Regions from separate parts of the Shinella sp. GW821-FHT11G07 genome, predicted to be linked through region 2. Evidence: riboswitches for the same ligand, from Rfam matches in the RefSeq annotation. Region 2 holds a riboswitch; the other holds the start of a gene.
The links. A riboswitch is a leader RNA that binds a small molecule or an ion and turns the genes downstream of it on or off. The one in region 2 is predicted to bind cobalamin.
Positions count from the first base shown of each region.

Region 1: another riboswitch for cobalamin. It lies ahead of fdhA (formaldehyde dehydrogenase, glutathione-independent); the one in region 2 lies ahead of AC1RT2_RS30860 (acyl-CoA thioesterase).

Region 1 is NZ_JBXARJ010000014.1:111,559-117,056, reverse strand. Features, by position in the region: gene AC1RT2_RS24495 (caspase family protein) at 168-2,120, opposite strand; gene fdhA (formaldehyde dehydrogenase, glutathione-independent) at 2,354-3,544, opposite strand; cobalamin riboswitch at 3,730-3,929, opposite strand; gene AC1RT2_RS24485 (ABC transporter substrate-binding protein) at 4,264-5,379, opposite strand; gene AC1RT2_RS24480 (sarcosine oxidase subunit gamma family protein) at 5,438-5,498, opposite strand, start outside.
Region 2 is NZ_JBXARJ010000026.1:11,610-17,107, forward strand. Features, by position in the region: gene AC1RT2_RS30855 (DUF1852 domain-containing protein) at 1-647, opposite strand, end outside; cobalamin riboswitch at 1,028-1,237, shown strand; gene AC1RT2_RS30860 (acyl-CoA thioesterase) at 1,301-2,173, shown strand; gene AC1RT2_RS30865 (LysR family transcriptional regulator) at 2,176-3,063, shown strand; gene AC1RT2_RS30870 (MFS transporter) at 3,110-4,372, opposite strand; gene AC1RT2_RS30875 (LysR family transcriptional regulator) at 4,609-5,498, opposite strand, start outside.

The sequences.
Region 1 (5,498 bases), on a different contig from region 2:
TGCTGTCGATCTCCAGGACGTGCGGCGATCCGTCCACCCTTCCAAGAAGATAAACGCAATTTTCCATGGCTTCGATGGTTTGAGGTCCAACACGCTCGTCGACGCTAGTTCTCGCTCCCAGCCGATTCACACGGGAGCCACGCTGGTCATTGTGTGTTGATTGCCTTTTAGCCGCCGAGTGCCGCCAGACATGCTTCCAGCATGGAAAGCATCGCACGGGAACCGTCCAGACTTGCAGCACCGTCGTGCAGGCGCACTTCGCGCCCGCCCTTCAGGAGCGCGAGGACTTGCTGCGTGGAGGCAATCTTGTAGAGGATTTCATCCTGGGACCTGATGCGTGTGATGTACTGCATCTCCTTCTCGTCAACAAAGAAAGTGAACGGCCGGCCCGACACGTCCATGAAATCCCGGTCTCTGTCACGGAAGCCGATATCGATGCCACCAGAGGCATCCAAGCGGATGACGCTCGACCGACCCGCATCATGGCGACGCGTCGCCTGGCAGTTTTGAAGGTAATTTGCCTGATCGAGATTGGCCAGAACCTCCCATCCAGCCACCGACTGAACCTTGAGAAAGGGCGATGTCAGCACCGCGTCTTCTCGTTTGAGTGCGGTCTCCTTAAGAGCTTTAGCCCGCTCATTCTTGATCTTGGCGATCGTGTTCTGGTACTTCCATGTCAGTCCGAGTTCGGCGGCATTCACCACTTCGAACCGATAGACCATAAGTTCTTCTTCGGGGATGGCCCGCGCCTTCACGAGGGCTGTAACACCAAAACAGGTCCCTTCGCAGGACTCGATGTCGATGTAGTCCATGGCCGCCTTCGCCGGCTCCGACATTTCGAGCAGAATATCGCCTTCTTTGTGCATGTTGCGATAGGTAAAGAAGAGCTGGTCGAACTTCTCCAGGAAATGAACGTAGGGAGCCGGATCGAAAGGGATATGGGATCCGCGCCGGTAGAATTTGTCGCCAAAATAGTCGAAGATAATTCTGTTTTTACTGACCCCGCCTCCGTCTATATCGATCAAGGAATCGACGAACACCGTGTTCTTGCACGGCTGATCCGGGTAGTTGAAGAACAGGTCGAGTAGGATGATCTCGCCGTCGGCTATGTCCTCACCCACCTTCTCGCCGCCGGCAAAGCTTCCCCTTCCACAAGGATCGTCCGGCGGTGTGCTGAACGTGAAGTTACGAAACGCCTCGTTCTGCCGACGGAAGCTGAAATCCTTGTCCATGAACTCGATCTTCTGTTTCGCAAGGTTTGCGAACATTCCCTGTGGATAGCGGGACAGATATTTCCGGTAAGCCTCCTGACTGTCGGCGAGCGCGGCAAATTCGAAGAAGGCGACCTCGTCACCGCCCGCCTCGGCCGGTTTTCCTGCGACGAACTGGAAGTCGCCGTAGACCGCGCTGTTTTCCCAGGGTTCCTGCTTGCCGCCGGTGCGCTCCTGCACGGTGGCGCGTACGCGCTTGAAGACATTCTCTATGGAAAGGCCGGGAATCGTCACGGATTCGGCGAGCGCCGCCGCATAGGGACTAGCACCGGTATTGCCGTCGGCCGCGAGATTGCCAGGAGAGGTCGAGAAAGCGACGATGCGGCCGAGCCGTTCCGGTGCCGTCGCAAGGCCGCGCCTGAGGCCGCGCGTCTGCTCGAACGGGTTGTCGCGGCAAGAATCGAGTACGACGATCTGAAGGCTAGTCCTCACCGCATCGAGCCGGCGCGTGAGTTCGCTAAGCGAGAGCGCGACCGAGCGCAGCTCCTCTTCGGTACCCAGCTTGACATCGACAGGTAGCAGGTAGTTCTGCCCGGAGATCTGGACGCCGTGGCCGGCGAAGTAGACCATGACAACAGGATTTTCAACGGTGGCCAGGCGCGCCACGAAGGCATCGACCGCCGCCAATGTATCCGCCGCCTTGGCATTCGCGACCTTGGTGACGGCAAAGCCGCTCTTTGCCAGCGCGGTGCCGACGATCTCGATATCGTTTTCCGGATTGCGCAGGGGTGTCGCTACCTCGTAGCGGCTGTTGCCGATGAGAAGCGCGTGCCGCACGGACGCCGCCGCCTCGATGGGCAGCAGCAGGATTATGAAAACCAGGATTCGCCGCACCGACATCACTCTCATGTGTCCCTCCCCGACCCATCAAAGCTTGCGTCCAGACGCGAAACGGGTGTGCGAAAGGTTTTATTCACCTTATCTAATTTGCGGCGTGAGCCAGAGGAATGGACCGCTTCGGCCAGTGCCAGGCACCGACACCGCGACGTCCTGATGCGCCGCGTGGCGGAAAAGGGCGGCATGCGATCTATCGGGTTCGGTGCGCCGACCGTCGGAAACGGCCGGCGCACGTCGTTTTCTCGTTATGCTGCCTTCAGCAGATCACCATGCGGGTCGAGCACGAACTTGGTCGCGGCACCCTGGTCGAAGCTCTCATAGCCCTGGACGGCATCGTCGAGCGCGATGATCTTCGCGTTGACAATGTCGGCGATGGGCAGGCGGTCGTGCAGGATCGCCTGCATGAGCTGACGGTTGTACTTGAGCACAGGGGTCTGGCCGGTATGGAAAGACAGCGCCTTCGCCCAGCCGAGACCGAAGCGCAGCGACAGGCTACCCTGTTTGGCCGCGACGTCCGCCGCACCGGGATCTTCCGTGACGTAGAGGCCCGGAATGCCGATCGAGCCGGCGGCACGGGTGATCTCCATCATCTGGTTGAGCACGATGGCCGGCTGCTCACCGCCTGCATGGCCACGCGCTTCGAAGCCGACGGCGTCGATAGCGCTGTCGACCTCGTTTGTACCGACGACCTCGGCGATCATGTCGCCCAGCCTGTCGCTCTTGGAGAGATCTATCGGCTCAAAACCGACCCGCGCCGCATGGGCGAGGCGATCCTTGTTGAAGTCGCCGATCATCACGACAGCCGCACCGAGGATGCGGGCGGAGGCGGCAGCGGCAAGACCAACCGGACCCGCGCCCGCCACATAGACCGTGGAACCGACACCGACACCGGCACGCACGGCGCCGTGGAAACCCGTTGGCAGGATGTCGGAGAGCATGGTCAGATCGCGGATTTTTGCCATCGCCTTGTCGCGGTCGGGGAATTTCAAGAGGTTGAAGTCGGCATAGGGGATGGTGACGTAACGCGCCTGGCCGCCGATCCAGCCGCCCATGTCGACATAGCCATAAGCGCCTCCGGCGCGTGACGGGTTTACGGTGAGGCAGACGCCGGTATCCTGCGACTTGCAGCAACGGCAGCGCCCGCAAGCGACGTTGAAGGGCACCGAGACGATATCGCCGACCTTGAGCATCTCGACGTCGATGCCCTTCTCGATGACTTCGCCGGTGATCTCGTGGCCAAGGACGAGGCCGGGCATCGCCGTGGTGCGACCGCGCACCATATGCTGGTCGGAGCCGCAGATGTTGGTGGAAATCACCTTGAGGATGACGCCGTGCTCAATGCGGCGGCCGTCCGGTGCCTCCAGCTTCGGGTCATCGATGTCGCGAACCTCGACCTTGCCGGGTCGCATATAGACGACGCCTCTGTTTCTGCTCATAGTCTTGTCTCCTCCTGAGTTGAAGCCTGTCCGGCCCGCTCCTCCGCGGGCCGAATCATGGTCGGAACGCATGCGAAAACCGCCAAGCGGCCTGCAAAACGTCTCTCGACGAAGGATGGAAAGAAGAAGGAACAAAGCGGCCCAGAGGCAACGCTGTTCGCCTCTCGATCGCCCACCGCAATCGGCCGAGTCTTGTATTCAAGGCTGGTTTCCGGGCTTCGGAACCGTCCGTCAGGACGCCCTCGACACCTTCCCGGCCGTGGCCAGTGGCAATCGTCGAGGTTTTCGTTCCGCTACCGTTGCGGGGGCAGCACCGGCCTCAGACCGGTTTCCCAATTATCCACCCTGACGACGTCCGGGCGGCACCTTGAATGCCGTCAGCAAACCATGCGCAAGAGGAACTAGCCTTCGGGAATACGACATCCCTGACGTCGCCAACGACACCAGGCAAAAAAGGCCATCGATGGTACGAGGCACGCACGCCATGTGTCGCTTGGCATTTCACTACCATCCTGCGGAGTCGCGTTCTGGAGACAATATGCGGCGAGGGCCAGAGAGCTCCTGACTGCATCAAGGATGCTTGGTTTCCTACCCTAACAATCACGCTGTCTCGGTGGTTTCCACGGGACCGCTCCCAAGGTTTTGCTGGGTTCGGCAGACAAATAGAAAGGCGGCCCGGCATTTGGCCGGGCCGTTGAACTTCGCCAACGATGTAAGCGTTACTTGGCAATCGGCGCGTAGTTGCCATTGCTCCAGCGGTTGATGTCGTAGCTCGCGTCTTTCAGGTCGCCCTTCTCGTCGAAGGTGACGGTGCCGACCACGGTGTCGATCGGTTGGCCGTTCTTCAGTGCCTTCGCGACTTCTGTCGGATCATCCGAACCGGCGCGTTCGATACCTTGGGCGAAGGCCTGGATCACAGCATAGGAAAACAGCGTAAAGCCTTCCGGCTTGAAGCCGCCGGCCTTGATCTTTTCCACGGCTTCCTTCGCTTCAGGCTTTGCCTGCGGATCGGAGGGGAAGACGAACATCGTACCTTCACCGGCCGGACCGGCGACCTGCCAGAATTCCGGCGAGGCGATGGAATCGGGCATGATCAGCTGGAACTTGTAAGCCTGCTCGGCAGCCTGACGCAGGATGAGGCCTGCTTCCGGGTGATAGCCGCCGAAATAGACGACATCGACCTTGGCCTCCTTCAACTTGGTAACGAGAGCATTGTAGTCCTTCTCGCCGGCGTTGATGCCTTCAGCAAGAACTTCCTTGAGACCGTTTGCGTTCATCGTGGCACGCACAGCGTCCGCAACGCCCTGACCATAGGCCGTCTTATCGTGCAGCACGGCGACATTCTTGCCGGCATACTCCTTGGCGATCCACGGGCCGATGAAAGCGCCCTGAGCATCGTCACGGGTGTAGAGACGCATGATGTTCGTCCACCCCTTGTTGGCCGCATCGTCCGTCATGACCGGATTGGACGAGGCCGGGCTCATCATCAGCGTACCGTTTTCGGCGTAGACGGCCGAGGCCGGAATGCTCGAACCCGAGCAGGCATGGCCGTCGACGAACTGGATGCCGGCGGCGGCAATGCGGTTGGCAACCGAGACGGCCTGCTTTGGATCGCACTGATCATCTTCGAACTGCAGCTTGATCTGGCGGCCCATCACGCCGCCCTTGGCATTGATGGCGTCAGCCGCAGCCTGCGCACCCTGCTTGAACTGGTCGCCGATCGTCGCGAGCGGACCGGTGAGCGGGCCGGCGACGGCGAAGGTCAGGTCTTCTGCTCGCGCCGCGGTGCCCATGAGCAGGCCGAGCGCCGTACCGAGGATTAGAATTCTTTTCATTATCTCAACTCCCTTTTTTCGCCCGCACCAGCGCGGGTCTCCTTCCAGACATGAAAGTCTATGCTTGCAAAACGAGTGGCTGGCATTCGAACCACTCCCAGAGGTAGGCAGCAAGCCCC
Region 2 (5,498 bases):
ACTTGCAATCCCATTTTCCCGAAATATTGGTCGGTCGAGGAGAGCGTATTCTGTTTGTATTCGACGCCCAATACGGGATGCTGATTGTCCGTCCGATGATAGGTTTTGCTGCTTGATGCGCTTAGGCATATGACTGGCGGCTTGTTGAAATGCTCTTTGTAAGCATTTGAATTCAGGAAGCACTTGAACAAGTTTCCATGCAGATCGCCAAAATTATCCGGCGTGCTGAACCCGGGTCGATTTTTGTTATGCTCTGGCAACAACACGCTGAAGTCGTAGTCGCGCACATAAGAGGAGAAATTATTGCCCACGATGCCGTCAATACGTTCGTTCGTTTTGCGATCAACAACAGTTGTTTTCAATATTTCAATGAGCGGAAAGGCATCACTATAGCCTCCGGCGCCAATGCTCATCTCGACGGAAATGATTTCGAGCTCGACAGAGTAACGATCACCTTTGGGGTTATCCCAATGCGCCAGAGCGTTGAAACGGTTGTCAATCATCGTCAGCGCATTGTGCAGGTTCTCTCGGCGGCTCTCCCCTCTAGCCAAATTAGCAAAATTGGTCGTAATGCGCGTATTTTCTGAGGGGTGATATTCCTCGTCTAATTGAACTACCTTAATATTAAAATCGAAATCGCTATTCATCACGACGACGCGCCCTGTTTCCCGAGAAAAAACCTAAGACTATTTACGTAAACTTCAGGGTACACCGGACATTACTTTCTATATTCCCAGTCGGCAGCGTTCACACCGCCCAGACATACGAGTGGTGTGCGGTTTATGCCTGAGGGATCGATCGAGAAAAAATGGTATTATCTCACGGAAGCATGAGCCGTGCTCATGATTTGAGGCCGAAGCCAGAGACAAAAAATGCGGAGATGACGGTATCTCACGAGCCGCCTTCAGACATCGAGGTACTCGAATGCCCGTTCAGCACGCAAAACCGACGGGACATAGGCGCGGGGGCACCTTCCACATCCGCCATGCCTCCGTGATAGACGCCTTGACCGCTCTGGCGACATGAGACATTGGTTCGTCATCGTGGTTCTGCGGATGAAAGTCCGGAGCTAAGAGGGAATTCGGTGAGGGCTTTGATCAAAGCCTGAAGCCGAGGCTGCCCCCGCAACTGTAAGCGGCTAGCGAACGTCCATCCATGTCACTGAGGCATACCTCGGGAAGACGGACGAAAGCAATGACCCGCAAGCCAGGAGACCTGCCGCGATAGATAACGTCCACGGGCGGGGTGTCCCGGAGTGCCGCTTTCGCGATAAGCACTCCCGTGCCGTCGTCTCTGCGTCATGCCGCTGCCCGGCCGCAACCTGATGGCAGTGCAGATGACAGAGATCGCGACCATAGAAAAGCCTGTCGAGCACGGCTCCGCAACCAGTCTTATCGATATCGTCTTTCCCGGAGATACCAACCATCACGGCACTCTGTTCGGCGGAGCCGGACTTGCTCTCATGGATCGCGTAGCCTTCATAGCGGCAACCCGGTTCGGGCGGGCGCCCTTCGTGACCGCCTCTTGCGAGCGGATCGATTTCAGGCAACCCGCACGGATCGGGCACATCGTTGAGTTCACGGCCAGACCGGTCAAGGCTGGACGGCGCTCCTTGACGGTCGAGGTCGAGATGGCGGCGGAGACCATAGTCGGTCGCCAGCGACACACCTGTACGCGCGGCATCTTCCATATGGTCGCGATACCGGAGAGCGGCCACGCGGCGAACTATACATTGCCCGAGCTCGCGGCAGCGGAAACTCTGAACGCCACGGACACCGTTTTCATGGTCGACATCGTCTTTCCGGATCAGGCAAACAGCGTCGGCCGGATGTTCGGGGGCGAGGCGATCGCCTACATGACCAAAGCCGCATTCGTTGCAGCGTCGCGCTACTCCGGCAAGCTGGTCGTCCTCGCCTCATCAGAGCGCATCGATTTCGCACGAGCAATCAAGATCGGTGAAATTGTCGAGGCGGAAGCGCGCGTCGAGCGCGTGGGACGCAGCTCCATGTCCATCGAGACGAAACTTTGGTCCGAAAACCTCCTGACCGGCGAGAGGCATGTTACGGCCACAGGATGTTTCACCATGGTGGCGGTCGATAAAGACCACCGGCCGGTTCCTGTTCGCGATAGCGCCACAGCGGAATCGCTTACCTTTAATCACGGGCGGGCATAACCGTGCTGGACAGGCAACATCTATCGATCTTGCGTGAAGTCGACCGTTTGGGCAGCCTAACGGCTGCGGCTGAGCGGCTGAACGTCTCCCAGTCGGCTCTTAGCCATACGATCCGCAAGTTGGAAGAGCGCTACGGCGTGGCGATGTGGGAAAAGGACGGCCGCAACCTTCGTCTCACAGAGGCTGGCCGCTACATCGTGACACTAGCACAGCGCGTTCTGCCCCAGATTGAAAGGGCCGAGGATGTCCTGTCGGATTATCGCCATGGCCAGCGAGGCTCGCTCAAGATTGGCATGGAATGCCACCCATGCCACCAGTGGCTTATGGGGGTCACAAAGCCCTATCTCATGGAATGGCCGGATGTGGGCCTGGAACTGAAGACATCATTTGCTTTCGGCGGTGTGGCGGCGTTGACGGGGTACGAGATCGATATCCTGATCACGCCGGATCCGATCGAGACGTCCGGCATTCATTATGTTCCAGTGTTCGACTATGAGCTGGTGCTTGCCGTTCCGGCCGATCATCTCCTGACGCTGAAACGCCATGCCGATCCTACGGATCTGCTGAATGAGACACTATTCACCTATCCGGTACCGCCGGAGCGACTGGACGTGTTCACGCAATTTCTGGTGCCCGCCAATTGCCGGCCGCGACATCACCGCAATGTCGAGACGACGGAAATGATGCTCCAGCTCGTGGCGGCAGGGCGCGGGGTCAGCGCCATTCCCAGCTGGCTAGTGCGCCGAGAAGCAGCGGCGCTCGGTGTCTGCCCCGTCCGGATTGGTCAGAGCGGTATCCAGAAAAGCATCCATCTCGGATTAAGAGATGGCGACGACACTGTCGATTTCATCGCCGGGTTTCTCGCGACGTCACGCCAGACATCGGCGTGACGTTTCAGGTGTAAGGCCATCTGGAACGTCTGAACCTTGCAAGCGTTCATCGCGCGATCGCAACCTGCCTGGGCTGACGTAACTTCGGCCAGAGGATCAGCCAGCTCACCAGAACAAGGTTCACGACGTTCCACAGGAAACCATGCAGGAACGCCAGGCGGTAAGACCCGGTCGCGTCGAAGATGTAGCCGGCAGCAAGGCCCCCGCATGCCATGCCGAGCACCGTCGCCATCAGCACCAGGCTGATGCGGATGCCGGCTTCACGTGGCGGCAGGAACTGGCGGATGATCACAGCATACATCGGCACTATGCCGCCCTGGAACAGCCCGAACAAGCCGGAGATCACATAGAGCGAGGCTTGGCTGTTGAAGAACAGATAAAGCAGCAGTGCTGCCGCCTGCATGGAGGAGCCGAGGATCAGCATCGGGCCGGCCCCGATCCGGTCCGCGACCACGCCGGAAGCGAGACGGCTGACGACGCCAAGGCCGAGCATCAGCGACACGATCTGCGTGCCTACGGCGACGCCGTACCCGAGATCGCCGCAATAGGCCACGATGTGGACCTGCGGCATCGACATCGCCATGCAGCACGCAAACCCCGCGACGACGAGAATGCCTTGCAGCACATTGGGCTTGAGGCCGAGTTCCTCGCGCGCCGCTTCGGTCGCCGCATCAGCCTCGGCATAAGCCGCAGTCTGCAGGCGCCGCTTCAGCAGAAGTCCGATCGGCACCATCACCAAAGGGACGAACAGGCCGATGCCGACATGGGTGGCCCGCCAGCCCTGCGCCGTTACAAAATGCTCGATGATCAGCGGCCATACCGCGCCGGAGAGATAGCTACCCGAGGCGGCGAAAGTGACGGCAAGTGCGCGCCGCTTGCGGAACCAGTGGGACAGATCGGAAATCAACGGCGAGAATCCAGCAGCGGAGCCGAGGCCGATCACCGCGGAAATCGCGGCGAACTGCCAAATGTTGCTTGTGAAGGCGGCGGCGATATAGCCGATGCAGAGCAGAAAAGCGCCAATCAGCACCGGTGCGACAATGCCGACCCGATCCGCGAGGCGTCCCATCGCCACCCCACCGAAGGCGAAGCCCAGCATGGTGTAGGTATAAGGCAGCGAGGCGCCGCCGCGCAACGTGTCGAACTCGAGTTGGAGGGTCGGCAGCACCACCACGATCGACCAATTGCCGACGCACGCAACAGTGCCAAGAATGAGTGTGAGCACCAGCCGTAACCAGGCATAGTTTGAATCGACGCCGCCGACTTCGATTCCACTAGGCGCGCTCATCCGCTTCTCCAAATCTGCCATGTCGAGTCCGTCTTCAACCCGGTTTTGTACATTGAATGCGATTGGCTTTACAGTGTCGATAGGGCTCGCAATCTGGACCTTTAGCTCCGTGGCACTTGTTGTCTGGCTCACCCGATAGACTGGGTAAGTCCAACTGGCTGAACTTGCCATTCGGGGGGCCGTTTGATGGGGCAACGTCGGCGGTCTTAAAGGGATCAGAACCACTGATCCTTTGTTGGCTCAGTTGAGCATCCGCCTCAGTCGGAAAGTCGCGCCCGCGCCGCCAGGAAGTCAAGCATCACCCTCACCCGGGACGGAAGCGTACCGCCCTGGCCCTGAAACACCGCATGGAAGGTCTCGCGATCTCCTGGGTTGAGGTGCTCGGCAACTGGCACCAGCCGCCCGGCAGCGATATCGTCGCGGACCGTGAACGTCGCCATCCGCGCCAATCCGACACCTGCTAGCGCCAGCCGGCGCAGCCCCTCCCCGTCGCTCACTCGCACCCTTTCGCTTGGCGGCAGCTGGATGGTCAAACCGTTCTCTATCACCGGCCATCCATCCACAGCCCTGGCATAGTTCAGGCTCAGGCGGTTGTGGGTTCTGAGGTCGTCCAAGCTTTCCGGCTTGCCTTGGCATTCGAGATAGGACGGCGCCCCGACGATGGTCATCGACGTACTGCCGAGCTTGCGCGCGATCAGCGTCGACGACTTCAGCGGACCAGCGCGGATCGCGATATCGACGCGCTCGGCCATCAGGTCGACGACAGCGTCGGTCTGGATAATGTCGACGGCGAGTTCCGGAAACGAACCCAGAAGGTCCGGCAGAAGCGGCATCAGCACATGCGTAGCAAAGGAAGCGCTGGCGTTGAGGCGAACGCGGCCGGCAGGGGTGTCGCCGGCCGCTGCCTGCCTCTCCGCATCATCGATATCGGCGAGGATGCTGGCCGCGCGCTCGTGAAATGCGCATCCCTCCGGCGTCAACTGCAATTGACGCGTCGACCGGTTGATCAGCCGAACGCCAAGCCTCTCTTCGAGCCTCTGCACCAGCTTGCTCACCGCCGATGGCGTCATGCCGCATTCGCGAGCAGCTGCTGAGAAGCCGCCGAGTTCGACAGCCCTGACAAAGACGGCCATTTCGCCGGAGCGAT